2 regions of the Lysinibacillus sp. Y5S-8 genome follow, and region 2 is predicted to be linked to the other one. Evidence: predicted binding sites of a transcription regulator. Region 2 holds the regulator's gene; the other holds the start of a gene.
The links. Region 2 encodes LexA, which represses DNA repair genes until DNA is damaged. Its sites were predicted from a motif close to CGAACATATGTTCG; they were not measured.

Region 1 (16,862 bases), 560 kb from region 2:
CGTTATGATGTATTGGAAACAGAGAATATGCGTGTACTCGTAGAGTCTATGATTCAAGAGACAATCGATAATGTTGTTGGTCTGTATACTCAGGGTGAGCAGAAAGATTGGAACTTAAAAGCAATTGAAGATTTTGTAGCGGCTAATCTGTTAGAAGAGGGTCAGCTTAAAGTAGCAGATTTCCAAGGCAAGTCTGCTGAAGACATTAATCAGTTGATTTCGGATGCTGTTCATGCTCGTTATGATGAAAAAGAGGCAGAACTGACACCAGAGCGTATGCGTGAGTTTGAAAAGGTAATTTTATTACGTTCTATTGATACGAAATGGATTGATCATATCGATGCGATGGACCAACTTCGTCAAGGTATCCATCTACGTGCATATGGACAAAATGATCCACTTCGAGAATATCAACAAGAAGGCTTTGTTATGTTTGAGGATATGGTTGCGTCTATTCGTGAGGATGTCGCGAAATATGCAATGAAGGCAGAAATTCGTAGTAATCTTGAGCGTGAAGAGGTGGCGAAGGGCCAAGCGGTTAATCCGAAGGAAGAAGGCGGCTCAGCTCCGAAAAAGCAACCTGTACGTAAGTCTGAAAACATTGGTCGTAATGATTTATGCCCATGTGGAAGCGGCAAGAAATTTAAAAACTGTCATGGTGCAGGTCAATAATATATTAGTGAAAAAAATCATTTTAACTACATGTTGAAATGGTTTTTTCTTTTGACATCATACTGTTTTAGGAAGAAATTTAGGAATAAAAGTCAGAATTTATAGACAATTGAAAAATATGGGTATACAATAGCTGTAATATTAGGATTTTAGTTCAGGGAAGCTCCTGTTATTATCCTAAATAAGAAGGTGCTATGAAGACTTAGACCTAGAAAGGGAAGGGGTGCTATGCATGATAATAAAGCAATTTTACGAGTCACAAACATCTGGAATGTACGAATATTGGTATATCCCTTTTTATTTTAATTGAAAAAACATAAAGTGTATAAAGGAGGACTATAGGTGCATAAAAAAGATATTATGAATAGTGAAACGATGATGTATATGCCTGTGTATGATTCCTTTGGAAATTTATGTACGCGGGTGATTGAGAAAAATAATGAATATCTATCGAAATTAGCACCAACGAAGTTAATGGACTATAACCTTCGTTATTTTGGTTCGAGTTTAAGAGGGGCATTTGATGGCTCGAAAATGATTTTAGGAAAGCTTAATAAAAATCCAATTGTAGTGGATGAACGATGTAATATTTTATGGTTTCCAAGTAAGTCTCCTCTACAGCCTGAATGTATCTGGTTCGCCGTTCATCATATTGATGAATATATCGCTGTGGATAAAAAGAGAGCAAAAATAACTTTTACGAATGGCAAGGAACTGGTAGTGGATGTCAGTGTTAAAGCGTTAGAATATCGTATTCAGAGAGCCTATTTATTAAAATATAGGTTAGAAAAACGAACAAAGCATTTGCTTGTTCAGTATGACCGTGTAAAGGTTTTTCAGCGTCTCGCTCTTAATATGCTAGAGGACGAGACACAGGATCATTGATTACTCCGAGAAAACAACTGCTAGATAGTATGTTTTCCTTTGTAAAAACGTTATAATGAAAAGATACGGAGCTTTGTGAGTGCAATGTTAGCTCCATTACTAACGTTCGGAGGATTTAACAATGATTGAATTAGCAGATGTACGCAATGTGTTAGACACTACAGCCAAAAAACTGGCGGACTTCAGGGGGTCTCTTTGACTTAGAAAACAAAGAGGCACGCATTCAGGAGCTAGATGAAATGATGCTAGAGCCTGGCTTTTGGGATGATCAGCAAGGGGCACAGGTGACCATCAATGAAGGCAATGGCTTAAAAGCAATCGTCAATGAATATAAAGATTTAGTGGAAACCCATGAAAATTTAGATATGACACTGGAGCTTTTACAGGAAGAGCCAGATGAAGAGTTACAGGAAGAACTAGGCAAAGAGCTAGCAGAATTCCAGCAAAAAATGGGAGATTTTGAGCTGCAATTGCTGTTAAGTGGTCCATATGATCAAAACAATGCCATTTTAGAGCTACACCCTGGTGCCGGTGGAACGGAATCTCAGGACTGGGGTTCTATGCTGTTACGTATGTATACAAGATGGGCGGAGAAACGTGGATTTAAAGTGGAGACTGTGGACTATCTTCCTGGTGATGAAGCAGGGATTAAATCGGTAACATTGTCGATTAAAGGTCACAATGCTTTCGGTTATTTACAGGCTGAAAAAGGCGTGCATCGTCTAGTGCGTATCTCACCATTCGATTCGTCAGGCCGTCGTCATACATCATTTGTTTCTTGTGATGTTATGCCAGAGTTCGACGAAAATATTGAAATCGAAATTCGCACAGAGGATTTAAAAATTGATACGTATCGTGCTACAGGTGCGGGTGGTCAGCATATTAATACGACAGATTCAGCAGTTCGTATTACACATATTCCGACTGGTACTGTTGTACAGTGTCAAGCAGAGCGTTCACAGATTAAAAACCGTGAAAAAGCGATGACGATGCTAAAAGGGAAATTATATCAATTAGAGTTAGATAAGCAGCAAGCGCAACTAGATGAAATACGTGGTGAGCAAAAGGAAATCGGCTGGGGCTCACAAATTCGTTCGTATGTATTCCACCCATACTCTATGGTGAAGGATCACCGTACGAATGAAGAAACAGGTAATGTTGGTGCAGTGATGGATGGCGATTTAGATCCGTTTATTAATGCCTATTTACGCTCGAAAATTGGCTAATACACAAATCCCCCAAGAGGTGTTCTTGGGGGATTTTCTAGTTAAAAGGGAGGATGATATGGCGCATCTTGGCTAAGCTGCTTGCGCTCGTTCATGTAATATTTATAGAGCATTGATGCATTCAAAAACTGTTTACTAATCGAGGCATATTGAATAGGTAGTTCAATTGCTTTACCGTTTTTTAATGTGACAACACACCCCGTCTGACTTGGGGTAATATTGATAATCGCGTGAAGTCCAATCCATATATTATGAATGGAGTTCGGGGAGTAGGTTGGTAGAAAAATACAGGGATAGCCGTAGTCAAAGGCCACGACGATTGGTAGCTTGTGTTGATTGCCAAAGAAACGTTTAGCCGATAGTTTTGCAGCTTCATAGGTTGAACCTAATGAGATACAAGATTTTCGAAGCACGTGCATCGGTTTACGCGTGACGATCAGCTCATTGTGCTTATCGATAACATGAGTGAAAACCTTGGAGTTGTGCTGAATAGGTTGAAGCAAGTAAGTGTTGAATGAAATTAAGTAGCTATTGACAAAATTGCTAGTCATATAGAGAAAGCCTCCTTTTCTGTTGATAACGGTAGTGTAGAACAAAATGAGAGTTTCAAAAAATAGACAAAGTAGCTGAAAACCCTTCAGAAAAGTATGAAATGCTTAGAGAATTCGCTGCAAATGTCACGAGATTAATAGCTAATCCAAGTTATTTTCGATTCGTAAGCATTGCAATTTAATTTCAATTTTCATATAATTTAGAAAAGGATCGAGGTGAGATCGTTGGATAAATATTATTCGTACACAGATTTTCTAAAAGCCGTGGGTCAGTCGAAAAAAGTTGATGAGGCAGAGAAATTATTAAACGAGATTTATTTAGATTTATTTTTAAATCGTATCCAGCGTATGCATCGTCAAGAGCAGCTCATGGTTCTGATAGACAGAGTACTCGATGAAAAAGATGAAAACGCATTTTACCAATACGCAGCCGAACTACATTCCTTGCAGCAAACAGAGGATGAATCATACTAACGAACCCGCTCTCCATGTCTATTGGAGAGCGGGATTTTTTTGATTGAAGGAGGGCTGCTCGTTCAAAAAGTGAGAGTCTTCGCTTATAAAAGAGGGAGAGTTGCTCAGAAAGTAAGAAATCCTGCTCAGGAGTAAATCCGCTCTCAAAGCAAGAGCCCTGGCTCATAAAAGAATGCAACCCACGCCAAAAATCTGTTACCCCGCTCACAAAAGCAGAAGCCCTTTACCGAAAATATTATGACTTCTACTCAAGAATCGAAATCTATTGAATAGATTAAGCTTGAAAACGTGTTGAAGCGGCTATTATGAGAGTAATAAGTATTCTTCGCTTCACGGTTATTCATTTAAATTTTAGGGATAAAAAAATTTTTTACAAACATTCGTTCGTTAAATGTTCGAAATTTTAATATTGCTATGCTAAAATATATGTACAAATTGGAAGGAAAGGACGGGGACATGTGTGCAAACATTTGATTTACAAGCGCCATATCAGCCTAACGGGGATCAGCCACAGGCAATTGCGGAATTAGTGGAGGGTGTAAAAGCGGGCAAGCGTCATCAAACATTACTTGGTGCTACGGGAACAGGTAAAACGTTTACCATTTCTAATGTCATCCAGCAAATTAAAAAACCAACACTCATTATGGCACATAATAAAACACTAGCTGGCCAGTTATATAGTGAGTTTAAAGAGTTCTTCCCGAATAACGCTGTTGAATATTTTGTCAGCTACTATGATTACTACCAACCAGAAGCCTATGTACCACAGACAGATACCTATATAGAAAAAGATTCCAGCATTAACGATGAAATTGATAAGCTGCGTCACTCTGCTACTTCTGCATTATTTGAGCGTGATGATGTCATCATTATTGCATCTGTGTCCTGTATTTATGGTTTAGGTTCTCCTGAAGAATATCGAGAAATGGTTGTATCGATTCGCACAGGTATGGAAATTGAACGTAATCAGCTACTGCGCAAACTTGTAGATGTTCAATACGAGCGTAATGATGTCAGTTTTACTCGGGGGACATTTCGGGTACGTGGAGATGTAGTGGAAATTTTCCCAGCCTCACGTGATGAGCATTGTATTCGGGTGGAGTTTTTCGGTGATGAAATCGATCGTATTCGAGAGGTGGATGCTTTAACGGGAGAAATTTTATCGGATCGAGAGCATGTTGCTATATTCCCGGCATCCCACTTCGTTACACGAGAAGAGAAAATGCGAAAAGCGATTGAAAACATTGAAAAAGAATTAGAGGAACGTCTTGAGTTGCTACGTGCAGAGGATAAATTACTAGAGGCACAGCGCCTAGAGCAACGGACACGTTATGATTTAGAAATGATGCGTGAAATGGGCTTTTGCTCAGGGATTGAAAACTATTCACGCCATTTAACATTGCGTGGAGCAGGTGCCACTCCATATACATTGCTAGATTACTTCCCAGATGACTTTTTGCTTGTAGTAGATGAAAGTCACGTAACACTTCCTCAGGTTCGTGGTATGTACAATGGTGACCAAGCTCGTAAAGGTGTACTCGTAGAACATGGTTTCCGTTTGCCATCAGCACTTGATAACCGTCCACTACGTTTTGAAGAATACGAAAACCGAGTGCATCAGGCCATTTATGTATCAGCCACACCAGGCCCTTATGAGCTGGAGCATACGCCGGAAATGGTTGAGCAAATTATTCGACCTACTGGATTATTGGATCCGTTAATTGAAGTGCGACCTATTGAAGGGCAAATCGATAATTTAATCGATGAAATTCAAGATCGAATTGCCCAAAATGAACGGGTTTTAGTGACAACATTAACGAAGAAAATGTCAGAAGATTTAACGGCCTACTTGAAAGAAATGGGCTTAAAGGTCGAGTACCTACATTCCGAAATTAAAACGCTAGAACGTATTGAGATTATTCGTGAGCTACGTAAAGGAACGTACGATGTACTCATCGGTATTAATCTCTTGCGTGAAGGGCTTGATATTCCTGAGGTGTCACTTGTAGCGATTCTTGATGCTGATAAAGAAGGATTTTTACGTTCAGAACGTTCATTAATTCAAACGATTGGTCGTGCTGCACGTAATGCAAATGGTCATGTCATTATGTATGCGGACCATGTAACAGATTCGATGAAAAAGGCAATTGATGAAACACAACGTCGTCGTGCATTGCAAATGGCTTACAACGAGGAGCATGGCATAACGCCTCAAACCATTATCAAGAAAATCCCAGATGTAATTCGTGCGACACAAGTGGCAGAAGAAGAAGAATCCTATGTGACAAAGGCTACGAAAGGCAAAAAGCTGACAAAGGCGGAAAGAGAACAGCTTTTGGCTTCCTTAGAGGTCGAAATGAAGGAAGCAGCAAAAGCGCTTGATTTTGAACGTGCGGCTGAGTTGCGAGATACAATATTTGAATTGAAGGTAGAAGGGTGAATGACTTGTGAAAAATACTGAAATTGTCGTGCAAGGTGCACGTGCTCATAATTTGAAAAATATCAATGTCACAATTCCACGTGACCAATTAGTCGTATTAACAGGTTTATCAGGCTCAGGAAAATCTTCTCTAGCATTTGACACAATTTATGCGGAGGGCCAACGTCGTTATGTTGAGTCCCTTTCTGCCTATGCCCGTCAATTTTTAGGACAAATGGATAAGCCAGATGTCGATGCAATAGAAGGATTATCGCCTGCTATTTCCATTGACCAAAAAACAACGAGTCGTAATCCACGTTCTACGGTTGGTACGGTAACGGAAATCTATGATTACTTACGATTACTTTATGCACGCATTGGTAAACCGATCTGTCCAAATCATGGTATAGAAATCACTTCCCAAACGATTGAGCAGATGGTAGACCGTTTATTATCATATCCAGAAAGAACAAAAATGCAGCTTCTTGCGCCGATGGTTTCTGGACGCAAGGGAACCCATGTTAAACTGCTAGAGGATTTAAAAAAGCAAGGGTTTGTTCGTGTGCGAATTGATGGGGAATTACGGGATTTAGATGATGCGATTGATCTTGATAAAAATAAAAAGCACTCGATTGAAGTAGTAGTGGACCGTGTTGTTATGAAGGAAGGTATTGCCTCACGTTTGAGTGATTCCTTAGAAACAGCTTTACGTTTGGCTGATGGTCGTGTACTTGTTGATGTGATGGAGTATGAAGAATTATTATTTAGTGAACATCATGCCTGCCCGATATGTGGTTTTTCTATAGGCGAGCTAGAGCCTCGTATGTTTTCATTTAATAGTCCGTTTGGTGCTTGTACAAGCTGCGATGGCTTAGGCTCAACACAGGAAGTGGATTTAGATTTAGTCGTTCCAGATTGGGATCGTTCCTTGTTAGAGCATGCTATTGCTCCATGGGAACCGACTAGTTCACAGTACTATCCACAATTATTAAAAGCGGTGTGTGATCATTATGATATCCCAATGGACGTGCCTGTGAAGGATTTACCAAAGGAAAAGATGGATAAGGTTTTATATGGCTCAGGAAAAGACAAAATTCACTTCCATTATGAAAATGAGTTTGGCAATGTGCGAGACCAAATGATTGAATTTGAAGGTGTTGTGCGCAATGTGGAACGCCGTTTTAAAGAAACAACATCCGATTATGTTCGTGAGCAAATGGAAAAATATATGGCACAGCAGCCATGTCCGTCCTGTAAAGGTTATCGTTTAAAGCCTGAGACGTTAGCTGTGAAAGTAGCAGATAAGCATATTGGTGAGGTCACACAATATTCGATTCAGGAAGCGGACACATTTTTCAAAGAGTTGGATTTAACTGAAAAGGATATGCAAATTGCTCGACTGGTTTTACGAGAAATTGAAGAACGATTGGGCTTCCTTGTCAATGTTGGTTTAGATTATTTGACATTGAGTCGTGCAGCAGGGACATTATCAGGCGGTGAGGCGCAACGTATTCGGCTCGCTACACAAATCGGCTCACGTTTAACAGGAGTTCTCTATATTTTAGATGAGCCTTCTATTGGTTTGCATCAACGTGATAATGATCGTTTAATTAGCACGCTGCAAAATATGCGTGATATCGGCAATACGTTAATTGTGGTAGAGCATGATGAAGATACGATGTTGGCAGCCGATTATCTTATTGATGTGGGACCTGGAGCAGGTGTTCATGGCGGTCAAATTGTGGCAGCAGGTACACCACAGGAAGTTATGAATAATGAAAACTCTCTAACAGGGCAATATTTAAGTGGTAAAAAATTCATTCCATTACCAGTGGAAAGACGTCAACCAAATGGTCGTAAGCTGTCCATTAAAGGTGCTAAGGAAAATAATTTACGTAACGTCAAAGTGGATGTGCCACTGGGTTTATTTGTAGCGGTGACAGGTGTGTCAGGCTCTGGGAAATCGACACTGATAAATGAAATTTTATATAAATCATTGGCACAGAAGCTGAATCGTTCAAAGGTTAAGCCTGGAGAACATAAAGAAGTGACGGGCCTAGATGAGCTTGAAAAAGTAATCGATATTGATCAATCACCAATTGGTCGTACGCCTCGTTCAAACCCAGCAACGTACACAGGTGTCTTTGATGATATTCGTGATGTTTTTGCGGCAACAAATGAAGCAAAGGTACGAGGCTATAAAAAAGGCCGCTTTAGCTTTAATGTTAAAGGTGGACGCTGTGAAGCATGTCGAGGAGATGGCATTATTAAAATTGAAATGCACTTCCTTCCAGATGTTTATGTTCCATGTGAGGTATGTCATGGCAAACGTTATAATCGTGAAACACTTGAAGTGAAGTATAAAGATAAGAGTATTGCAGATATACTTGATATGACGATTGAAAATGCAGTAGTGTTCTTTGAAAATATTCCTAAAATCCAGCGTAAACTACAAACGATTGTCGATGTGGGCTTGGGCTATATGAAATTGGGACAACCAGCTACAACTTTATCGGGTGGTGAGGCACAGCGCGTAAAGCTAGCCTCTGAGTTACACCGACGATCTACAGGGAAATCCTTCTATATTTTGGATGAGCCAACGACAGGTTTACATGCCGATGATATTGCTCGATTGCTCGTCGTGTTGCAGCGGCTTGTTGAAAATGGGGACTCTGTATTAGTCATTGAGCATAATTTAGACGTTATTAAAACCGCTGATTATATCATCGACTTAGGGCCAGAAGGTGGAGATAAAGGTGGCACTATCGTTGCAACAGGTACACCTGAAGAGGTAGTAAAAGTCGCTGGCTCTTACACAGGGAAATACTTAAAACCTATCCTGGAACGTGATCGTCTGCGAATGGATGCATTGCTAGTAGAAGCGTCTCAATCTTAAAAGACCCAATTTATTCAATTTTGCAGTGAAACTTTTCACATGATGAATCGTATAAATAGTATAACGAACTGAGGGAGGCTATTTATTTATGCAAAATGAACGTCAACGAATTTTAGAACTTGTAGAAAAAGGAACGATTTCGGCACAAGAGGCGATTACATTACTAGAAGCATTAGAGCAACCTGGCAAGTCTACTCAAAATGTTATGGATGATGTGTCAAAAGAGGCGCAATCCTTTTCAACTGAAAAAGAAGAGTCACTATTTGAAGAAAAATCAAAAGATGGTGACAAGAAAAAAGATGATTTTATGAAATATTTCCAAGATGAAATGCAAGATTTTCGTAAGGATTTAACGCAGATCGGTTCTCTTTTTATGGATATGATGAATACCGCTGTTAAAAAGGTAAAGGAATTTGATGTAGCATCTCCATTTGGAGATAAAATTGAATTTACACATACAGAAGAAGTGGCAGCTGCTAACGTAGACAATGTTATTGTTGAATTGCCAAATGGTAATTTCTCATTGGAAGCCAGTGAAGGAGATACGATTCAGGTAGTTTGTAAGGTGAAAGCACCGCTGATGAATGAGAGCGAGGAAGAAACACGCAATCACTTTTTAGAGCAATTTGTTGTAAAAGAGGATGAGCATTCACTTCGCATTTTAAGCCAATTAAAGCTTGTTCAAGTCAATGTAAAGGTGCAAGTACCTAAGGATAAACTTGAAAAATTATCTGTTCGTCTCATGAATGGTAGTGCGTCACTACAGGATATAGAATTTGAAGAATTAAAAGTTAAAACATTGAACGGAGCTATTAAAGGCACTAAGTTTAATTTTGGAAAAGCGGAAGTGGACTCTTCTAATGGTTCCATTGAATTAACGAATGTTCGTGGTAAGGATTTAGAGGCTGAAACATTGAATGGACGTGTTTATTTAGATGGTGCTTTGGATGAGGTAGAGGCGAAGTCTGTCAATGGACATGTAGTGGTAACAACTTGTTCTACAAATTCATCTAAAATAAAAGCTCAAACAGTTGCTGGAGCGGTGGAAATATATGTCCCACGTACCATTTCATTAAGTGGTAAAGTTGTGACGAATTTCGGGAAAGTGGATGTAGGCATTCAGGATGTTTCTAAAATGGAGTCACAGGATCAATTCCTATCCAAAGTAGTACGCTTTGATAAAGAAGTTGAAAGTGCAAATCGCTTATTTATCGAAGGCGAATCGAAAACTGGCGCCGTTTTAGTGCGCTACACAACAACGGACGAACAACAGATGTAACATGGGAAGCATTCAGGCGAAAGCTTGAATGCTTTTTGCTATTTCAAACAGTATTCGACTTGGATTATCGTCGATTGCTGTTTTTATTTTTGTCATTTTTTTAATGATAATGGCAATGAAAGAACGAAATAGAAGGAACTGGCACGTATTGAAATGAAACTGTAATAAAAAAACAGAAATAGAGTGCTATAATAGTAAAAGAAATACCTCTTACATAGATGAGAGTTTTAGGTGGTTTAATCATGATAGAAATGAAAAATGTGACAAAGAAGTACCCAAACGGTGTAGTTGCGACAAATGGTATTTCCGTTAATATAAAGCAAGGCGAATTTGTGTATGTAGTTGGTCCAAGTGGAGCAGGTAAATCTACATTTATTAAATTGATGTATCGTGAAGAAAAGGCAACATCAGGGCAAATTATAGTCAATGGTATTGATTTAGCAACATTAAAAAATAAGAAGGTCCCTTTTTTGCGCCGTCAACTTGGCGTAGTTTTCCAGGATTTCAAATTACTACCTCGTTTGAATGTTTATGAGAATGTAGCATTTGCACTTGAAGTAATTGAGGAAAATCCAGATGAAATCCGACGTCGTGTGATGGAAGTATTAGAACTGGTCGGATTAAAGCATAAAGCAAGAATGTTCCCGAATGAGCTTTCAGGTGGGGAACAGCAACGAGTGTCGATTGCACGCTCAATCGTCAATGTTCCTAAAGTGGTGATTGCAGATGAACCAACAGGGAACCTCGATCCTGAAACATCTTGGGAAATCATGAATTTATTTGAGGAAATTAATGCTCGAGGGACAACCATTGTGATGGCGACCCATAACCGTGAAATTGTCAATACGATTCGTCGTCGTGTTATCGCAATTGAAGGCGGTTTAATTGTCCGTGATGAACACGGAGGTGAATACGGCTATGAAATTTAATACAGTAAAGCGCCACTTCCGAGAAAGTGTGAAATCACTTGGCCGAAATAGCTGGATGACCATTGCGTCTGTCAGTGCCGTAACAGTTACGCTTATACTAGTAGGCGTTTTTGCGCTTATTATGATGAATTTAAATAAAGTAGCGACTGATTTAGAAAACGATGTTGAGATTAAAGTTTTAATTGATGAGACAGCTGATGAAGCTGCAGAAAAAGCACTCGTCGAAAAAGTCAAAAAATTGCCTGGTGTGTCAGAGATGACCTATTCCACTAAGGAAGATGAGTTAACTAAGTTAGTAAAAGATTTTGGTGATGATTTTAAGCTATTTGAACAAAGCAACCCTTTACGTAATGTAATCTATGTAAAAGCTGCTGATCCCCAGCAAACAGCTAAAATAGCAAAAGCGATAGATAAATATGAGTATACGTATGACGTTATGTATGGCGAAGGAAAAGTTGAAAAACTATTTAATTTCTTAAATATTAGTCGTAATGTAGGCATCGTACTTATTTTAGGGTTATTATTCACGGCGATTTTCTTAATTTCGAATACAATTCGTATTACTATTATTGCTCGTAGAGATGAAATTGAAATTATGAAACTTGTAGGGGCTACGAATTCATTCGTACGTATCCCATTCCTATTGGAAGGTATGTGGCTCGGAATTTTAGGTTCGATTATTCCGATTGCGGTTGTCACAACCCTTTACCACAATGTATATAAAATTATTGCACCACGTTTACAAGGTGAGCTAATTCAATTACTTGATTTTTCTCCACTTGTGTATCAGGTGAGCGGTCTCCTGTTACTCATTGGCGTGCTTATCGGTGTTTGGGGAAGCTTTATGTCAGTCCGTAAGTTTTTAAAAATTTAGTCACAACGGATATTTGTGAAGAAGAAAAAGAATAGTCGAAGGGGAGTTCAATCGGTGAAAAGTAAGGCGAAAAAAACATTGAAAACACTTGCAGCAGCATCTGCTCTATTTCTTTTTATCCAAACTCCATCAGCGTATGCAACAAGTTTATCGGATTTAAAAGAAGAAAAGAAACAAATTGAAACAAAGAAATATGATTTAAATTCATCCATTAGTAATAAGTCAAATGCCATCACGGCTAATCAAGAAAAGCAACAAAAAATCTTAGATCAAATTCAAGCATTGAACGCTGAAATCGACAAAACCAATAGTAATATTAAAAATGTTCAAGCAGATATTCATACAACAAATGAAGAAATAAAAAAATTAGAAGCTTCTATTAAAGAACTTCTGCATAAAATTGAAGAGCGAGATTTATTATTACAAGAACGTGCACGTGCGATTCAAGCTGGTGGCTCGGTAAGCTATTTAGATGTTTTGCTTGGATCTAATAGCTTTGTAGACTTCATTGATCGCTTCTCTGCAGTTAATGCACTATTAGAAGCGGATCGTCAAATTATTCAAGATCAAAAAGATGATAAACAACAGTTAGAAGAGCAAAAGCAAAGTGTAGAAGAAAAACGTCAAAAATTGGAAGGCAAGAAAGCTGAGCTTGAACGATTAAAGGCATCTTTAGATAGCCAAAAAGCTGAGAAAAATAAACTAGTTGACCAATTAGAAAAAGAGCAAGAAAAGCTCAAATCTGAAAAAGTATTACTTGAAAAAGAGTACTCAGAAGCATTAGAAGTAAGCCAAGAATTACAAGATCAAATCATTGCAGAGCAAAAACGTTTAGCTGAAATTGCTCGTCAACAAGAAGCAAAACGTAAAGCAGCTGCTGCGGCGGCAGCGGCTGCAGCAGCCAACAATGGTGGTGGTTCATCAGGTGGTACTGTGAACGCGCCTCAATCAAATGGTACTTGGATTAAACCAACGAACGGCCGCCTAACATCACCTTATGGCTGGCGTAATATTGGAGCTGGCCCTGAATTCCATTACGGCGTGGACCTTGCAAATGCAACAGGAACACCGATTTGGGCAGCGGCGGATGGTGTAGTTTCTTATGCAGCACCACTTAGTTCTTATGGTAATGTTGTCATTTTGACGCACTCTGTTGATGGACAAATTTATACAACAGTTTATGCCCATTTAAGTGCATTTAATGTTAGTGTAGGACAAGAAGTAACACAAGGTCAGCAAATTGCAGCAATGGGTAGTACAGGTCGCTCTACTGGCCCTCACTTACACTTTGAAGTGCATATTGGTCCTTGGCGAGGACAAGCTGTGGGCAGTGTAAACCCACTAAAATATATTCCATTGTAAAATAGAACAGCTATACATTAGAGAATTCTAGTGTATAGCTTTTTTTATTTCATCTATATCTTTAGAAGATAAGAACTCCCTACTCTATGAGTAACGGCTATTATACGATTCTATTTAATGTTATGATGAATATATACATAGTGGGGTATTTTTAACAGATGTTAATTTCTGAAGATTTTCTGAACACAGTGTGAAATATTCTTATTTTAAAAGGGTTCTATGCTATGCTGTATCTAACTTTCGGAGGAGGATTTGTTGGAGTGATTAATACAGAATGGTACTCGATTCGAGCACTAACTTTACCAGCTACTGCAGTGGCTTTACTCATTACATTTTTTATAGTGTGGCTCATATTACGCGTGCAATTTTCAAAAAAATGGTCTGAAGTATATGCTGATGCGATTTTTACATTTCTCATTGTTTGGAAACTAAGCCTACTTGTGACTGATTTCAAAGCTGTTGTGAATAATCCAATGTCATTACTTTATTTCAATGGCGGTACAATAGGTGTTTATCTCGGCGTCATCGTAGTGTCCTTACAAATATGGAGAAAGCGGCACAATCTGCAGTTTGAAAAACAAGATATTATCCCTTGTAGCTGGGCTATTATTTTAACGCAATCTATTTACCAAATGATTGTCGTGCTACTCAATGACAACACTACATCGAGTGAAATCATTACATTAGTTGTGCTAAGTGTATTAACCATCATCATATTATGGAAACTAGCAGCGATGAAACAAGCTTTATTATTGTATACAGTTGGCTATTTGATCGTGGCTCTCTTCCAAACCCTTGGTATATGGCAAACAACTGTGGGTGTGAGTGTAGTACTACTTTGTTTGGGATTAGCCATTCAATATGAACGAATCAATGTGGGAGGTAAAGAATGAAAAAAAATATTGGGCTACTGATCGTTGTGCTATTAGTGATTGCGATGATTGGTACATATGTGAGACAACAAATTAATGAAGAACGTGCTATTGAAAAGTCTGCTCTTGGTAAGGATATGGAGGAGCTAGAAACTGGCTTAAAAAAAGGGGATATACCGCCTGATTTCACCTTAACAAGCTTAGACGGAGAAGATATCACATTAAGTAATTTGCGTGGGAAAAAGGTTGTACTAAATTTCTGGGCGACATGGTGCCCACCTTGTAAGGCGGAAATGCCGCATATGCAAAGCTTCTACGATGAGTATGCTAAAGAGAAAAACGTTGAAATTATAGCTGTCAATTTAACAAGTGCAGAACGGGATGTGACAGCCGATGCCAAAGTAGACACAGTGATGACATTTAGAGATAGCTTTGAGCTAACATTCCCCATTTTATTGGACCCAGACAATGACGCTGGCTTAGATTATCAAATCATCACCATTCCAACCACTTATTTTATTGATTCCAACGGCTATATCCAACGCGCCATCAGAGGACCAATGGATGTAGATATGTTAAATGATTATGTAGATGCACTAGATTAATTCATAAAAAATCTGTTCGTTTTCTATAGTAGAAACGAGCAGATTTTTTATTTTTATAGGAATTAAGGTGAACAATTGTGGGGCCAGAGGGAATACTCGCGAAGCCAGAGGGAATACTCGCGAAGCCAGAGGGAATACTCGCGAAGCCAGAGGGAATACTCGCGAAGCCAGAGGGAATACTCGCGAAGCCAGAGGGAATACTCGCGAAGCCAGAGGGAATACTCGCGAAGCCAGAGGGAATACTCGCGAAGCCAGAGGGAATACTCGCGAAGCCAGAGGGAATACTCGCGAAGCCAGAGGGAATACTCGCGAAGCCAGAGGGAATACTCGCGAAGCCAGAGGGAATACTCGCGAAGCCAGAGGGAATACTCGCGAAGCCAGAGGGAATACTCGCGAAGCCAGAGGGAATACTCGCGAAGCCAGAGGGAATACTCGCGAAGCCAGAGGGAATACTCGCGAAGCCAGAGGGAATACTCGCGAAGCCAGAGGGAATACTCGCGAAGCCAGAGGGAATACTCGCGAAGCCAGAGGGAATACTCGCGAAGCCAGAGGGAATACTCGCGAAGCCAGAGGGAATACTCGCGAAGCCAGAGGGAATACTCGCGAAGCCAGAGGGAATACTCGCGAAGCCAGAGGGAATACTCGCGAAGCCAGAGGGAATACTCGCGGAGTCAGAGGAAATACTCGCGGAGCCAGAGGAAATACTCGCGGAACAAAGGAAAATACTCTCGAAGCAACAACCAACACCCATGAGAAAAGTGAAATATTCTCTCTTCATAAATTTGAAAGGTAATCTTGTATGTTTGAAAAAATAGAGTCATACAGTAAAAGAGACGGAGGAGGGAAGAATTGCGCAAATTAACGGCCGGTGTCGGAGTCCTGCTTAGTAGTTTGGTGGTAGGTAGTGGTATTTACTTTGATTGGTTTTCTAGTGACGATAAAAAGGAGCCTGTTACGGAGGTTGATACAATTGGTGAAGCCATGACACTTATTGAAGAAAAATCAGTCTACAGCACAAAAAAGGATGCATTGGTGGAGGGGGCTCTTCGTGGTATGGCTGATGCCATTAAGGATCCATATAGTACGTATTACTCCCAGGAAGAGGCCGAGCAACATCGGCAAATGCTGGCTGAGGAAAGGGTAGGTATTGGGATTGAACTAGCAGAAAATAAAGGGAAGTTTATTGTTGTGTCTCCAGTTCGTTCTTCACCTGCTGAGAAAGCTGGTATGCGTTCACTCGATGAAATTGTACAAGTTGATGGAGTGCGTGTAGATGGGAAAACGATGAGTGAATTAATGCATTTAATTCAAGGTGAAAAAGGGTCGAAGGTAACTATTGTTGTCTACCGTCCGAGTGAGGATAAACATATTAAGATGACAATGGAGCGTGCTGCAATCTCTAATAAAACGGTATCGAGTGAGGTTATAAAAGTAGAAGACACAACTATTGGCTATGTGGCTATCTCGTTGTTTGGGGAAAAAACGGCCAATGAATGGGTTGCTGAAACGAGTAAATTGCTTCGTAAAGATGTTGAAGGTATTGTGATTGATGTACGTGATAATCCAGGTGGTTATTTACATAGCGTCGCAGCGCTACTGAGCACGGTATTGGACAATGGCAAGGTATTTGCATATATGCAAAATGCGGAAGGTGCTATGGAACCATTGAAAACGCAAACGAAAGGCTTTGATGAAAAATATGTAGCAACGATGAACAAAATCCCAATCGTTGTCTTACAAAATCAAGGTAGTGCTTCAGCGAGTGAAGTATTGAGTGGTGCTTTAAAAGGCTGGGGACGTGCTTCACTGATTGGTGTC
Region 2 (16,862 bases):
TAGGGAATTGCATGATTCCGTATCACAGCAATTATTTGCGGCCTCTATGTTACTCTCAGCATTAACTGAAAATGACGAAAATGCTACTAGCTTAAAACAGGTGGAAAAAATTGTTCAGCAGGCACAGCTAGAAATGCGCGCATTGCTGCTCCACTTACGACCTGTAGCTCTACACAATAAAACGCTAGCACAAGGCTTAGAGGAATTGATTATTGAACTTCAGCAAAAAGTTTATTTCCATATTGAATATGAGCTAGAGGAAATGGCCTTAACAAAAGCAGAAGAAGACCATTTATTCCGTATTGCACAGGAAGCCCTCTCTAACACGCTCCGTCATGCCAAAGCAAGTGAAGTGGAATTACTGCTTGTTGCACGAGATGACTTAGCCATTTTACGAATTCAGGATAATGGGTTAGGCTTTGATGTGGAGGCCGATAAATCAACTTCGTATGGCTTACAAAATATAGCTGAACGAGCTGTTGAAATTGGCTGCACATACAAAATTGTGTCCGTACCTGAAGAAGGAACGATTGTAGAGGTTAAAATTCCGCTACAGAAGGAGGAGGTTCATATCGATGATACAAGTGCTCATAGTGGATGATCATGAAATGGTACGGATTGGCGTTTCAGCCTATCTTTCAGCACAACCAGATATTACAGTTGTAGGTGAGGCTGAAAACGGCAAAGAGGCTGTGGAGCGTGCCCTTGCCCTAAGACCTGATATTATTTTAATGGATAATGTCATGCCCATCATGACAGGAGCAGAGGCAACAGCGGAAATTTTAACGGCATGGCCAGAGGCAAAAATCATGATGGTGACTAGTTTTTTAGATGACGATAAAGTCTACCCTGCTTTAGAGGCTGGTGCGGTAAGCTATATTTTAAAAACTTCTAATGCTAAACAAATTGCCGATGCTATTCGTAAAACTATAGGTGGCGAAACAGTATTAGAGCCAGAAGTCACATCCAAAATGATGCACCGCATGCGCCACGGTAATAATACGCCCCTTTACGAACAGCTCACTGACCGTGAAATGGAAGTATTATTGCTCATGGCAAAGGGTAAAGCCAATCAGGAAATCGCTGACGAACTATACATTGCCTTAAAGACCGTAAAAACACATGTTAGCAATATTTTAGCAAAGCTCGAAGTGCAAGATCGTACACAGGCTGTTGTCTATGCTTTTCAAAATGGCCTTGCCAAATAACACCTACATAAAAAACTGCATGTCAGCATGCAGTTTTTTCATGTATTTAGAGATACTTGATTAGATCCGCAATATACCTTTCCTAATTCTGGTCGTAATCCATAACCATATGTCACACCGATAGCATCAAAATCATTTTCACGAGCCCCAATCATGATAAATTGTTCCTTTGGATACTTGGCAAAATGATGCAGCACCTCTGCAATAATCTCATTTTTATCATAATAAAAAAGTACCGCAACACTCAGTCGATGTTTAAGTTCGCTGAGTGTTGCGGTATTTTAATGTAAATTATAGTGCTTTTACTTTCGCTACGACAGTTTCTACAGTGAATCCGTATTTTTCCATTACTAATTCACCTGGAGCTGATGCACCGAACTTGTCGATTGCAAGAACGTCACCTTCAAAGCCAGTATATTTATGCCAGCCAAATGATGCACCCATTTCAATCGCAAGACGTTTTGTCACAGCTTTTGGTAGGACAGATTCTTTATAAGCTGCGTCTTGTTTTTCAAAGCGATCCATAGACGGCATGGAAACAACTGCCACATCCACACCTTCTGCTTTTAATGCTTTCTGTGCTTCAACAGCAAGTGAAACCTCAGAGCCTGTTGCGATTAAAATAGCATCTGCTACCTCTTTTGTAGCAGGAGATACTGTGTATGCACCTTTCGTAACACCCTCACGAACTGTTTCAATAGAAGCGTCAAGCACAGGTAAGTTTTGACGAGATAATACTAAAACAGTTGGCGTTTTTTCTGATGCTACGGCAAGCTCCCAAGCTACCGCTGATTCATTTGCATCCGCAGGACGAATAACAGATAGATTTGGCATCGCACGTAGTGATGCAAGGTGTTCGATTGGTTCATGTGTTGGACCATCTTCCCCTACTGCAATAGAGTCATGTGTAAATACATATGTTACAGGAAGCCCCATTAATGCAGAAAGACGAACTGCTGGACGAACATAATCAGAGAATACGAAGAACGTACCACCAAATACATTTAAACCACCATGAAGAGCCATACCGTTCATCGCAGCACCCATTGCAAATTCACGAACACCAAACCAGATGTTGCGACCAGCATAATCGTCTGCAGAGAAATCGCCTGCACCCTTCATCGTTGTTTTATTGGAGCCAGCAAGGTCAGCGGAACCACCAAAGAATGAAGGAGTTTTCTTCGCAATAGCATTAATTGCGTCACCAGAAGAAGAACGTGTTGCTACAGATTTACCTGCCTCATATACTGGTAGCTCTGACGCAAAGTCCTCTGGTAATTCACCATTCATCGCTTTTTCAAATTGAGCCGCTAACTCTGGGAACTCTTCTTTATATGCAGCAAATTTAGCATTCCAAGCTTCCTCAGATTGTGCACCTTGTATTTCAGCAGCAGCATTAAATGTATCGTATACTTCAGCAGGAATTTGGAATGGCTCGTGTGCCCATTCATACGCAGCTTTCGTTAAGACAACTTCATCTGTACCAAGTGGCGCACCATGTGAATCTGCTTTACCAGATTTATTTGGAGAACCAAAACCAATCACTGTTTTTACTTCAATTAATGTTGGTTTGCCAGTTGATTTTTTCGCTTCTTGAATTGTGGCATTAATGGCATCTACATCTGTACCATCAGCCACTTTTAAGTAATTCCAGCCATAAGATTCAAAGCGTTTTTGTACGTTTTCTGAGAATGACTTTTCTAAGTCACCGTCTAAAGAAATATCATTAGAATCGTAAAGTACGATTAATTTTTCAAGTTTTAAGTGACCAGCTAATGAAATAGCTTCAGCTGCTACACCTTCCATTAAGTCACCATCACCACAAAGGGCAAATGTGTAGTGGTCAACGATATCATGACCAGGTTTATTGTAAGTAGCCGCTAAATGACGCTCAGCCATTGCCATACCAACTGTCATAGCAATCCCTTGACCAAGCGGACCAGTTGTTGCCTCTACACCTACTGTATGACCGTATTCAGGATGTCCTGGTGTTAATGAATCCCATTGGCGGAAGTTTTGAATTTCTTCCATTGGTAAACCATAGCCTCCAAGATGAAGTAAGCTGTACAGAAGCATAGAACCATGACCAGCTGATAGTACAAAACGATCACGGTTATACCATTTTGGATTTGCTGGATTATGGCGTAATTGTTTTGTCCATAGCGTATAAGCCATTGGCGCCGCCCCCATTGGTAAACCTGGGTGACCAGAATTTGCTTTTTCGATAGCGTCGATTGACAAAGTTCGAATAGCATTAATTGCTAAAAGATCCGCGTGTTGAGTCATTATATTGTGACATCCTTTCTCGTCCTATATTGTTCTTTTACAGTTTAGTCAACATTGCTTTAGAAAACAATGCTTTTGTTATACTAATTGCGTTTTCATACATACTTTATTGAATTGTGTCACATTAATTTAGAAATTTATTTTTTTTAGCTTGTCTTACTTTCTCTGGTGTCACATCATTACCTTCTGCATCTACCACTTTTACATTTTCAATCGTATCTCGCATAGTCGCTCTAAACGTATCTAAGTACTCCTTGCGAAGCGCTGTTCGCTCCTTAGCCTCTGCTTCTGTTAATTGACCACTTTTGGCCTTAGCAGAAAGTTCATTAATTCGGTTAATTTTTTCCTTTGATAACATTGTTACACACCTTTCAATACCTAGCTTAATGACTTCAGTATGCAAAGTATAGCATGCTTTCCCTTAAAATGCAGTTATACCAACCCTTAATAACACTTCTTAGCCATAATTTACATGACTTCCAGATGTTAGTCGTGTATAACTAATAATAAAAGGAAAAAATTTATATTTATTGGAGGAAATTAAATGAACATCACAACACAGCGATTACTTATCCGAAAATTTGAAGCCCAAGATTGGCAGGCTGTTTATAGCTATATGTCTGATGAAACGGTGATGCATTATATGCCCGAAGGTGTTTTAACGGAAGAACAAGTCCAAAAATTTATAACAGAAAATAGCGCGGATCAAGCTAAGCATTTTGCCATTACTTTACACGATCAACCAGAAGTTATTGGTCATTTAGTTTTTCATCGATGCTTTGGCGAACATACCTATGAAATTGGATGGGTATTGAATCCTGCTTATCAGCAACATGGCTATGCATCAGAAGCTGCTCAAGCCCTATTAGATTATGGATTTTCCAAATTGAAGCTTCATAGAATAATAGCAACATGCCAACCGGAAAATATAGCTTCTTACCGAGTGATGGAAAAGATCGGTATGCGGCGTGAAGGATTTTTTAAAAAATGTATACCGCATGGTGACAATTGGTGGGATGAATACTATTACGCAATCTTGCAGGAAGAATGGCATAAAACTCTATAAAATGACCGTGTTACATAGTAACAACATTTGGTCATTCAGTAAAAAGAGTATAAAATAAATGGCTAACACTTCAGACAAAATGGAGGGATAAACCTGAGGAGTATGATCAAAATGTTGAGAAACAAATTAGGGATAACCAAAGCTATACTTGCGAAAGAATGCGGTGTTGTTAGACAGACTATTAATTATATTGGAAATGATAAGTACGAGCCATTAGCTTTGAAGATGGCTAAAGTCCTCAATAGCCGTATTGATGAGGTGTTTATGTATGACTAAATTTCTTCCTGATTCGATCATTACCATGAAAGATTTTGTGAAAGAAGACTCGATATTATTACGAAAACAAACCGAAGAAGTGACGACACCCTTGAACCAAGAGGATCGAAATACTTTATTAGCGATGCTGCAATATCTCAAAAACAGCCAAGATCCAACGCTAGCAAAAAAATATAAGCTTCGCCCTGGAACTGGGTTGTCTGCAAATCAAATAGGTGTAGACAAACGGATGTTTGCTGTACTATTTGATCATAATGAAATGGTGTTTATCAATCCCAAAATCATAAGTCATTCCCTCAATATGATTTATTTACCTGATGGAGAAGGCTGCCTGTCGGTTAATCGACCTGTCCATGGTTTTGTGCCAAGATACGAGCGCATTAAAGTCAGAGCATATGACATTGATGGTCAAGAATTCATCCTGCCGTTTCAGGGCTATGGGGCGATCGTTGTCCAACATGAAATCGATCATTTAAACGGCATAATGTTTTATGATCGAATAAATAAAGAGAATCCTTTTCAACTACCTACTAACATCATCATCGACAGTTTGACTTCCTATCAATAGCGTTTTTTACTGTGAATCAGAACCACCAGTATAACTGGTGGTTTGCTCTGCGCGTGAAACGCTGGGGTACTGGCCCATGTCTAAAGACATTCTGAATGGTCCGCCAACCGCACTCCGTTTTCACACAAACCGCTAAAGCGGCTTACTTATTTTTTCTTTCTCTTGATTTCTTCTCCTGTGAATGGGTCAATGAATTCTTTCATCGTCATTTGATCTTGCAGGATATCTTCTTGTAATTGATTTTTTATATACTCCTGTATCTTTTTCTTATTTCGACCGACTGTGTCCACATAGTATCCTCGACACCAGAATTGACGATTACCATATTTATACTTTAAATTCGCATGTCGGTCGAAAATCATTAGACTACTCTTCCCTTTTAAATAACCCATGAACGCAGATACACTCAATTTCGGAGGAATACTTACCAACATATGAATATGGTCAGGACAGGCTGTTGCCTCTATGATTTCTACATCTTTTCTTTCACATAATTGGCGCAATATTCTTCCAACATCTGCTTTAATTTGACCATAAATAATCTGCCTTCTATACTTTGGCGCAAAGACGATATGATACTTACAATTCCACGTTGTATGTGCTAAACTTTTATTATCCATTTATGGTGGCTCCTTTCGTACGAAGTCGGTTGACTAGACCTGACTTTATTGTACGTTTGGAGTTTTTTTATTGTCCATAGCTAAAAGCTTTCCGGAACCCCCTGCATAGCAGGGGGTTTTCAAAGCACACAATAAAAAAAGATTAGCAGGCAATATTATTTGCCTGCTAATCTTTCTTGATGTTCTTGGAAGCGACGATGAACAGTCGCTTTACTTACTTCAAAGCCCAACCCTCGAAGCGTGATCGAAATTTCCTCAAAGGTAAATCCACGTTTGCGTAGCTTGACAATTTCATCTACAGGTAAATCCTTTCGCTCCTGCCCATGGGGATTCCCTCGGTTCGATAAATTATTTTCAGGACGGTAGCCATTTTCTACAGCACGTCGCATGCCTCGACGTATTTTAGCGTTATGGATTCTTCGTTGATACTCCTCCACGATTGCTAAAATCTCAAGCAGCATCGTATCCATTTCATTTAGTTGAACGGGTCCTGCATCGCGCATGGAAAAAACATCTGTTGCTGATTTTTGCAATAAATGCAACACAGCCATCCTTGCGTTCCCACGTCCTAATCGTGTTTCATCTTGTACAAAAAGGGCATTAATTCCCTTTTCTTTAATGAAATCAAGCATTTCAAGCAAGCCATCGCGTTCCACATCATAGCCGCTATGCTTATCCTTAAATACACCCTTTACCTCATAGCCTTGCTCTCTAGCGTAGCGCAGCAACTCTTCCTGTTGACGCTCTAATGAGGAGCTTTGTGTTTCTTTTTCAGTACTTACACGGCAATAGACAACAGCCGACAATTGTTTATTCATCATTGTTCAGTTCTCGCAATTTCAATAGTATGGATGGGATTGGCTTGATCACCCAATACAGGAATAACTAGAGACTTTCCTGCCACAATTTTAATATCTGCTAATTCATTTTCTGTTTTGACCAGCTTAATCCAATCATCTGTACTCATCTTACCACGGTATTGCTCTGCTAACGACCACAAGCTATCCCCATGTTCAATTTGAATTTCTGCGTAATTAACATCTCCTGGATCAGTTATGTAAAGGTATCCTGCAAATAGTAGACAAGCTCCTAATAAAATGGAGATATGTGTATTTTTCTTTAACCATGTCATAGTTACAACCCCTTTTCTAGAATGTTTATTCGGAATGTATGTTCTCATAATAAAGCGAACAAATGTTTTTGTCAAACACTTTTCGAACCTATGTTTGCATACATGTTCGCATTCTGTTATACTATCAAATAAGAAGAATGATATTAGAAAAAAGAGGTGAGCACTCATGAAAAAAGTTTCGAAAAGACAAGAGGACATTTTGGCTTTTATTAAAGAAGAGGTACGAGCTAAGGGATATCCACCATCAGTACGTGAAATCGGGGAAGCAGTCGGACTTGCTTCAAGTTCAACTGTTCATGGTCATTTAGCTCGATTAGAACAAAAGGGCTTTATTCGTCGAGATCCAACAAAGCCACGTGCAATTGAAATTTTAGAGCCTGAAGAGTCTATTCAAAAGCAGCAAGTCATTCATGTACCACTTGTGGGGAAGGTAACTGCTGGTTCTCCAATTACTGCTATTGAAAACATTGAAGAATATTTCCCATTACCAGATACGTATGGTACAAGTGAGGATCAGTTATTCATGCTAGAGATTATGGGGGAATCTATGATTGAAGCAGGAATTTTAGATGGCGATTTAGTTATTGTGAAGCAAAAGGCAACAGCTAATAACGGAGATATTGTTGTGGCGATGACAGCAGAGGATGAAGCAACGGTCAAACGTTTCTTCAAGGAAAAAAATCATTTCCGCTTACAGCCTGAAAATTCATCTATGGAGCCTATTATCGTCGATCAAGTTTCTATTTTAGGACAAGTTGTAGGACTATATCGTCGTGTACATTAATCATTTAAAGTAGGTTTTGAGGATTATGTGTTCCTTCTAAGAGCATGTATCCTCTTTTTTACGCAAAAAAAGAATCCATATATGGTTGGATTCTTTGTACAGTCCCCTGCTACGCTTCCTTTTTGAATTTTAAGCTAGCTTCAACAAAGGCTGAAAATAGTTTTTGTGCAGGCTCATCTCCTGCTATGGCTAGTTCCTCGGGATGCCACTGAACAGCCAAGCAAAATGGCAAATCTTCATGAACAACCGCTTCGATAATGCCATCACTCGATTTTGCTGCTACTTTTAATTTCTCTGCTAATACATTAACTGCCTGATGATGAAATGAATTTACCGCAATTTTATCTTGTTGTAAAATGGTCGCTAATAAATTCTCCGCCATAATTTGTACATAATGAGTAGCTACAGCTCGAGCAGATTGCTGTACATGCTTGAGCAGCTTAGTACTAAAATGGTCACTATCAATATCCTGAAATAAAGTACCACCTAGTGCTACATTTAGTATTTGAATGCCTCGACAAATACCCAAAATAGGCATCTTTCGTGTGAATGCCGCTTCAATTAATGCTAACTCTACCATATCTCTTGCTGGATGAATTTTCCCTAGTTTTGGTGCAGGCTCTGCCCCATACAGAAATGGATGCACGTCATAGCCTCCAGATAACAATAAACCATCTGTAAGGGATAGAATTTGTGTGGCATCCTCCTCTACGCCAAGTGGAATAATAAGAGGAATCCCACCTGCATCAATGATACTTTTACTGTAAGCAGCATTTAATCGAGAGGATAAATCATCTTCCACAAAGGCTGTAATGCCAATAATCGGTTTCACTTGCTTCCCTCCATATGCTTGAAGATTGAACAATTACCAAAAACCTAAATACCAATTGATTAATGAATCCCCATAAAAATAGACAATAATGGCGGCTAATGCAATAGAAGGTCCAAAAGGAATGGGTGTTTTTCTCCCCTGCTTGTTCTTCGTTAACACGACAAGCCCGACAATCATGCCGATAACTGCAGCTACAAATAATGTTAACAGTGTATGCATTGTACCAAGAACAAGTCCAATTAAAAAGAATAATTTAATATCGCCTCCACCCATGCCCCCGTTTGATATCACAGCAATACTATATAATATGCCGAAACCAACGACTGCACCTACAGCACAGTCCCACCAGGGTGTTAATGGCGACAGTACTCGTCCAATAACAAGGAAGGGTAAAAAAAATAAAAGCACCTTATCTGGAATCAGCATATAGGCTATATCAGAAACAACAATGATAACTAATAATGAAATAAAAAATAGGGCTACTATAAACTCTATGCTCCAACTAAGCTGCCGATAAGCAAAGGCAAACAATAGTCCTGTTAATAATTCCATTACTGGATAAATCCAAGCTATTTTATTACCACAGCTCCGACATTTTCCACCCAAAAACAAATAAGATAAAACTGGCACTAGATCAAGCGCCGTCAGTTGCCTTTGACATTTAGTACAATGTGAAGGAGGTTGTACAATCGACTCCTTCTGTGGCACACGTAAGCCTACCACATTATAAAAAGAGCCAAAGACAAGCCCAAATAAAAATAGAAAGATTGTATAAGCCATTTCCAATTTTCTGTCCTCCTAAACTAATAGGCGCCCATACGAATGCAGTATGGAACGCCTATCAATGCAATTATTACTCTCCTTCGTAATAGAACGTCGTCACCTGGACGGTAGCTTGTAAAGTAAGATCCGCATCTTTTTCTAATTGCTCCTGCTCTCCAGGCAATTTGAATTCGATTGTATCCGTTTTCATCACACGCTGTAATTGTTCAATTTCCTGTAAAAAGCTCTCTAGAGAATTAAAATCAAGCGCCTCAACCTCTAATATAAAAGTAATCAGCTTTAAATTCGATGGTAAGGAATCCTTTGAAATAGATGAAATCGGTGAACTCGTAATATTGGTATCCTGCTCACCATTAACCTCTTCTTCAGCTTGCTCCAACATATTAAGGTCTTGCGATACATCTGATTGCGAAACAGCTGCATCATCATTTTGAACTGTTAATGACTTTATGCGTGTCCCTGTCACTTCCTCAATCTCAGCTAAATCTAGTATGATCTTTTCAACGGCTCTTGTTGTAGGTAGCCTCTGTCTTAATGCTAAAACATTGATAGTCGGCTGGCCCTGCTCCATGTCTAATTGAGCTAATTGTTCTTTTACACTAGAAATCTCTTGCTGCATCTGTGATACATGACTCTCTTTTGCTTCTACTTCATTTAATCTTGGTAATAATAAATAATAATAAAGCGCAAATAAAATAGAAACGATTAAAGTCAATAACAAGATAATAGATGAATTTTTACTACTCGTTAATTTATTCATGAGCGTCGTCCTCCAGCTAAATACATAAAGTCGATTGTCGCCGTAATGGACACTGAATAACGTGGTACTTCTTTAAATTTTTGTTCAGGCGTTAATTCCTTATGTTCGCCAAGCTCTATATCGAAGTTTGACACTGTATTAATTTGTGCGTCTGTAAAAAAACTACTCATTAAAAGTCGCTCTACATATTTCGATATATCGGTCATCGTTTCAAAATCCACTTCAATATTAACTGTATTCTCCCCAAAAACGTAGCTACGCAAGTACGTTTGAGTTGGTAGTAAAGTTTTCGTTTCATCAATTAATGGGGTTACAGGATAAGAAACACCTTGAATATAGGCAACAGATTCCTCCAATGATCCCTGATCAACACTTTGTCTTACATCTAACTCTTGCTGTAATTGTTCAAGCTGTGTCGTTAATGTCTTTTCCTCAGCAGTTAAACGTGACAAATCACTTTTAGATGTAAAAAATATAAATAGTAAATAAGCTACTATTAGACCCACAATGACAATTACCAAGCTATAAAAAAGCTTTGGTGAAGTAGACCGTTTTTCAAGCTGTGGTAAGAGGTTTATATCTGGAACCATTAATGAACCTCCTTCAAAGCTAAGCCTAGCAATGTTGAAAATTCTTTCTTAAAATGAGGAAAGAACTTCTCAATTTTTGCTCCATCAACAATCATCAAAGGTGTCTCTAAATTAGAAGATAATAAGGTTCCTATTGATTTAAGTAACGGGTTATCACCAAGCATTATGATTTCATCTACTGTTTTTTCCCCTTTATGTAAAGAAAACTTAAAGAAATTCATCATCCGATCAATTTCTAAAACCTGATCCATGACGACCATCTGGTAATCTTCGGTTTCACCATTGTAGAGAAATTGGTAGCTAAATTCATTGACTTTTTTGCCCTGCCATTGTGCCATATCTGTTTCAATCGATTGATAACGTAAAAACTCAACCTGTCCATTTGAAAAGATACTAATGGAAAGTTCATTGATAGACCACTCAGCAATTAAATATGTTTTATTAGGCACTAACATTGACATATGTTCTAACAAACGTATATTGCATAATGCACGAATATCGGCAGCTTCAGGGTCCAAGGAGACATCTAACAGCATTCCTACTATTTTCGTAATTTCCTCTGAAGGTGCTGCAAATAATATCGCTTTGCCGTCCTCCGCATCGGGATCATAAACATCAATTAACGGGTCCTGAAAAGGTAAATGAATAGAATGGCCCAACTCCATTTCAGCATATCCTCGTAATTCCTGAGGTTTAACATCTTTAGGATGCTCGAAACTTTTTAATAAAACAGTTGTGTCAGGCACAAACATACGAACAGCCTGTTTTTTTCCTGTCCACTTCACAACCTGTTCTTTAATAATTTCAAAAAGAGCCACCTCATCTATGATTGCTCCATTTTCAACGATATCAGCTGGTAAAGGATATTCATAGCCATGCCAATGACTAGGCTCAGGTCCTTTCGCCACAATCGCACGTAGCACATAATCCTTCAGTTCAATCGATACATGCGACTTTCTCTTTCTCTTAAACATGTGAAAAGACCTCCTTTTCCTATTCAGTATAAATCATTTTATCAATTAGTCATCCATTCCCCAGCCAGAAACGCAAGAAAATTATCGTTTCTGAATGGGTTGGGAGGACTGATTATTGAGTTTTAGTATTTTCTGTTTTTTTCTTGTCTACTCCTGCACTTTTTAATAGTTTATTAAGCTCTTCTTCAGATATTGTTATTGCACCTGCAGTTGAGCTAACTTTGAGACTCTCTGTTTTAATCTCTTCAAACCTACCATATGAAATTGACCATTTTTTTCCACTTTCGTTATACGTTACTTTATCATTGCTTCCTAGCTCAATACCATCTACAAACGCTGCTAATTCATCTTTCACACACTCATTATCTGAATTGTCTCCTTTACAAGCGCCATCAATATAAGCAATCTTAGCACCAGATAGAATATTTGATGCTTCTGCTAAAATAGCACGGTCCTTTGACTTATTAATAATATTACCAATTGCAGGCACAGCGATTGCTGCGATAATTGCTAAAATAACAATTACAGCTAAAAGTTCAACTAATGTTAAACCCTTCTCATTTTTCAATAGTTTTTTATTTTTCCATTTTTTAAACATAGAGAATTCCTCCTTAGTAGTTTTATATGAAGTGTGAAAACACGGTCTTCTAATTCAATTTCTGGATAGGCTTTAGATAATTAAAAATTACATATTTTCATATAGTTGGAACATTGGTAAGAATATAGCCGCCACAATCACTCCTACAACAAGAGCAAGTACTATAATCATTAAAGGTTCGATAAGTGACTTCATTGTATCGACGGCACGGTTTACTTCTTCCTCGTAAAAATCAGCAATTTTTTCAAGCATATAATCCAAGGAGCCTGTTTTCTCACCAATTGCTGTCATTTGTGTAACAAGGGGTGGAAATAGCCAGCTTTTTTCAAGTGGCTCTGATAATGTGCCACCCCTTTCTAAATTATCGCGAGCCTCCAGTACTACTTTTCCCATAACTGGATTACCTCCGACTTTTTCAACAATCGTTAAAGCTTGTAAAATCGGCACCGAGCTACTAAAAAGAGTAGATAGAGTTCTCGTCATTCTCGCTATAATATCTTTTTGTAAAAGTTGGCCAAAGATAGGCATGCGAAGTAACAAAACATTAACTGTATAATGAAACTCTTTATTACTTTTATAAAAATAGCGTGACCCCACTACTAACACTAATGGCCCTAAAATCACGAGATACCAAAACTGAATCAACCAATCACTTATACTAACAACAATAACTGTAATTAGCGGCATTTCTAAGTCCATATCTTTAAATGCATCCATAAAGGTAGGCACAATAAAAACCATTAAAAACATGCCAACCACCAGTGTTAAAAGGGATAATATTGCTGGATAGGTCATTGCCGATTGAATTTTTTTCTTGATGTTATATTGCTTTTCTAGTGTGCTTGCCAGACGATCTAATGTGTCGTCAACGTTACCAGTAGCCTCTCCAGCACGCATCATATTGACAAAAAGTAAGGGAAACACTTTGGGATGTTTACCTGCTGCATCTGAAAATGCCATCCCACTCCGAATATCCTCTTCAACTTGCATCAATGCTCGCTTTAGTGGTTTATTCCGTGTTTGCTCACCCAAAATACGCGTCGCTTCAACGACAGGGACACCAGCACGAATTAATGTCGCATACTGCCGACAATAAATAACAAACTCTTGGTGCTTCACTTTTGTACCAATGGCAATGTCCTTATGTAAAATGCTATTTGATTCTTGAAGCTCTCGCGCATTTATTCCTTGTGCACGAAGCTTCTCCATAGCAATTTTTTTATTTGGGGCTTCAATAATGCCCTTTTTAGGTGCTCCTGTTTTGGTGCGACCACTATAACGAAATACAGTCAACTATAATCACCAGCGTTCATGTATGGGCGTGCATCTTCTAGCGAAATCTTACCTGTGGTAATCAGGTGCTGCATCGAAGATTCTAATGTGTGCATGCCCAATGCTTTACTTGTCTGCATTACGCTTGGAATTTGGTGGATTTTTTCATTGCGAATTAAATTCGAAATGGCAGGAGCTTGTACTAAAATTTCTGTCGCAGCAATGCGCCCTTTTACATCTTTACGAATAAATAAACGCTGAGAAACAATACCTTGCAGTACATTCGCAAGCTGCACTCGAATTTGACTTTGCTGATGCGGTGGAAATACATCAATAATACGGTCGATTGTAGTTGGTGCACTACTTGTATGAAGTGTCGCCATTACTAAATGCCCTGTTTCAGCAGCCGTGATAGCCGTTGAAATCGTTTCATAATCTCGCATCTCTCCAACTAAAATAATATCTGGGTCTTGACGCAATGATGCTCGTAAACCATTTGCAAAGCTCATTGTATCGACACCAACCTCACGCTGATTAATGATAGACTTTTTATGAGTATGCAAGTATTCAATTGGATCCTCTAACGTAATAATATGTTTTGATCTTGTCTCGTTGATATAATCAATCATTGCTGCTAATGTAGTTGATTTACCTGAGCCTGTTGGACCAGTTACTAAAATTAAACCTTGTGGTTTTTCCGCAAGCTTATATAACACTTGTGGCATATTAAGTGCTTCAATAGAAGGGATTTTAGCTTCAATTAAACGAGCCGCTATTGTTACTTCATTTCGCTGATGATAGGCATTTACACGGAATCGACATTTCCCAGGCAATGAAAAGTTAAAGTCAGTTTCTCCCTTTTCCTCAAACTCCTGTTGTTTATGTACAGGAAGAATGGCATTTACCATTCCCTTTAATTCTTCAGAATCTAATGGATCTGCACCATAATGTTCCAACTGCCCATGAATACGATATACTGGCGGAATACCTTTTGTTAAATGAAGATCCGATGCTTTTTCTTCAAACGCACGTGTTAATAATTCAACGATTGAATATGATGTCATTTTTATCACCCCTAATCTACACTTGCAACACGTAAAATTTCTGATGTTGTTGTTTGACCTGCTACCACCTTTAATAGTCCATCTACTAATAGGGTGTGATAGCCTTTGTCATTCATATAATCACGAAGAACCAAATCACCTTCTCGATTTAAAATCATGTCCTTCACTTTTCGATCCACTGGAAGGATTTCATGAATCGCCATACGTCCTCGATAGCCTGTATGATTACATGCAGGACAACCACGTCCCCTTTTACCTTGGGTAACACCTTCCAGCCCATTTTCCTCTAGTATTTCTAATTCACGTGAGGTGAATACATATGGTTCAGCACAATCACGACAAACTTTACGTACAAGTCGTTGAGCCATAATGCCTACAAGTGAGGAAGAGAGTAGAAATGGTTCAATGCCCATATCATGTAAACGTGAGATGGATTCTACTGCACTATTAGTATGCAGCGTACTTAACACTAAATGTCCTGTAAGTGAAGCACGTATAGCAATTTGCGCTGTTTCAAGATCACGAATTTCCCCTACCATCACAATGTCAGGGTCCTGTCGTAAAATCGAACGTAACCCTACCGCAAACGTTAAGCCAACCTCTTCTTTTACTTGGATCTGATTGATGCCATCTAATTGGTATTCCACAGGATCCTCAACCGTAATAATGTTGACGCCTTCCTCATTTAAATGCGAAAGAGCTGCATATAACGTAGAGGATTTACCAGAACCCGTAGGTCCAGTAATAAGCATCATGCCGTTGGGACGGCTTATCATTTTCCTGAATAGTACTTCATTCGTAGCACTAAAGCCTAATTTCTCAATATCATTGGACGAATTGGTTAAATCTAAAATACGCATAACAACTTTTTCTCCAAAGACAGTCGGTAATGTGGCTAATCGTATATCAACTGGTCTAAAATTGACATTCGTTTTTATACGCCCATCTTGTGGAATACGATTTTCTGTAATATTTAAATTGCCCATTATTTTAATACGAGCCAATACTACGTTTTGCATATGCTTGGGCAATGACCTCTCTGTACGAAGCACTCCATCTACTCTGTAGCGCACACGTAGCTCTGTTTCTTGTGGATCAAAATGAATATCACTAGCTCTTTGTGCTACACCATTGGCAATAATTTGATTTACTAAACGAACAATGGGTGAATCTTCATTCTCAATCTCGTCTTGTGTTTCAGTACTAGTTGCCGCTAAATCTAACATTGCAGCATCCATCGACTCCTGCAAATCATAATATTTGGTAATTGTACGATATAGATCATCTTTTGCAGCAATGCTTGTTTCGATCTGACAGCCTGTCGTCATACGGACTTCTTCGATAGCAAAATAATCCATCGGGTCTTCCATCGCAATAAACAATTTATTTTTCTCTTTGCGGATAGGCATAATATTTGTCCGCTTTGCCAACTCAGCAGGAATTAATTGCAATAATTCAGGGCTGATTGAAAATTGATTTAAGCTAATATGAGGGATACCAAGCTGAAATTCTAAAACTTCAATGAGCTGTTGCTCCGTTAAGACGTTTTCTTTAATGAGAAAATCACCTAGTTTCTCATTTTTCAACTTAGTAGTTAGTGCATACTCTAGCTGTTCTGCTGTAATAACGCCTGATTCAACAAGTAAATCCCCTAAACGTTTACGACCTGGCTTCATCGCCATAAAAATACCTCCAATCATTATGGACTTGTTTGTACAAAATTACCGCCCTTATCATAATAACCATAGACAATTTCCGGTCCATCTTCTTGCTCAGATTCTTCAGGTGTTGAAGGTTTTATATCAGGTAAGCCGTTGCCATCTAAATCCATCTCTAAATCAGGATCTGCTATACTTTGTCCTGCGTTTTTTGCTGGTGGAGTGACTGTAATAGGCTCCTGCGATGAACGTGTCACAATCCGATTTTGAGGCGCATAGTAATCTCTGCTAATGAACTGTTCTTCCATTGCACCGTTCTCTACAATGGAACGATAAACTTCAACTCTCACCCCTTCTTTCCCCTCTTGTTCCACACGCTCTTGACCAGCCT

Region 1: a site for LexA is predicted at 4,182-4,195, ahead of uvrB (excinuclease ABC subunit UvrB). Genes of this name have one in related genera too.

What each region holds. Positions count from the first base shown of each region.
Region 1 is NZ_CP145889.1:723,170-740,031, forward strand. It holds gene secA (preprotein translocase subunit SecA) at 1-672, shown strand, start outside; gene V6670_RS03360 (competence protein ComK) at 1,015-1,557, shown strand; one part of gene prfB (peptide chain release factor 2) at 1,682-1,753, shown strand; one part of gene prfB (peptide chain release factor 2) at 1,755-2,783, shown strand; gene V6670_RS03370 (competence protein ComK) at 2,825-3,334, opposite strand; gene V6670_RS03375 (IDEAL domain-containing protein) at 3,560-3,808, shown strand; gene uvrB (excinuclease ABC subunit UvrB) at 4,269-6,248, shown strand; gene uvrA (excinuclease ABC subunit UvrA) at 6,256-9,123, shown strand; gene V6670_RS03390 (DUF4097 family beta strand repeat-containing protein) at 9,212-10,402, shown strand; gene ftsE (cell division ATP-binding protein FtsE) at 10,645-11,331, shown strand; gene ftsX (permease-like cell division protein FtsX) at 11,321-12,205, shown strand; gene V6670_RS03405 (M23 family metallopeptidase) at 12,260-13,567, shown strand; gene V6670_RS03410 (hypothetical protein) at 13,828-14,460, shown strand; gene V6670_RS03415 (redoxin domain-containing protein) at 14,457-15,044, shown strand; gene V6670_RS03420 (hypothetical protein) at 15,122-15,859, shown strand; gene V6670_RS03425 (S41 family peptidase) at 15,894-16,862, shown strand, end outside.
Region 2 is NZ_CP145889.1:1,280,530-1,297,391, reverse strand. It holds gene V6670_RS06055 (sensor histidine kinase) at 1-601, shown strand, start outside; gene V6670_RS06050 (response regulator transcription factor) at 576-1,208, shown strand; gene V6670_RS06045 (hypothetical protein) at 1,247-1,405, opposite strand; gene tkt (transketolase) at 1,500-3,494, opposite strand; gene V6670_RS06035 (DUF896 domain-containing protein) at 3,619-3,852, opposite strand; gene V6670_RS06030 (GNAT family protein) at 4,039-4,560, shown strand; gene V6670_RS06025 (transcriptional regulator) at 4,672-4,836, shown strand; gene def (peptide deformylase) at 4,829-5,404, shown strand; gene tnpA (IS200/IS605 family transposase) at 5,551-6,024, opposite strand; gene V6670_RS06010 (recombinase family protein) at 6,180-6,845, opposite strand; gene V6670_RS06005 (LysM peptidoglycan-binding domain-containing protein) at 6,842-7,156, opposite strand; gene lexA (transcriptional repressor LexA) at 7,323-7,940, shown strand; gene V6670_RS05995 (gamma-glutamyl-gamma-aminobutyrate hydrolase family protein) at 8,050-8,772, opposite strand; gene V6670_RS05990 (prepilin peptidase) at 8,806-9,558, opposite strand; gene V6670_RS05985 (hypothetical protein) at 9,626-10,315, opposite strand; gene V6670_RS05980 (hypothetical protein) at 10,312-10,905, opposite strand; gene pilM (pilus assembly protein PilM) at 10,905-11,879, opposite strand; gene V6670_RS05970 (prepilin-type N-terminal cleavage/methylation domain-containing protein) at 11,992-12,477, opposite strand; gene V6670_RS05965 (type II secretion system F family protein) at 12,565-13,770, opposite strand; gene V6670_RS05960 (type IV pilus twitching motility protein PilT) at 13,767-14,813, opposite strand; gene V6670_RS05955 (ATPase, T2SS/T4P/T4SS family) at 14,825-16,489, opposite strand; gene V6670_RS05950 (G5 domain-containing protein) at 16,513-16,862, opposite strand, start outside.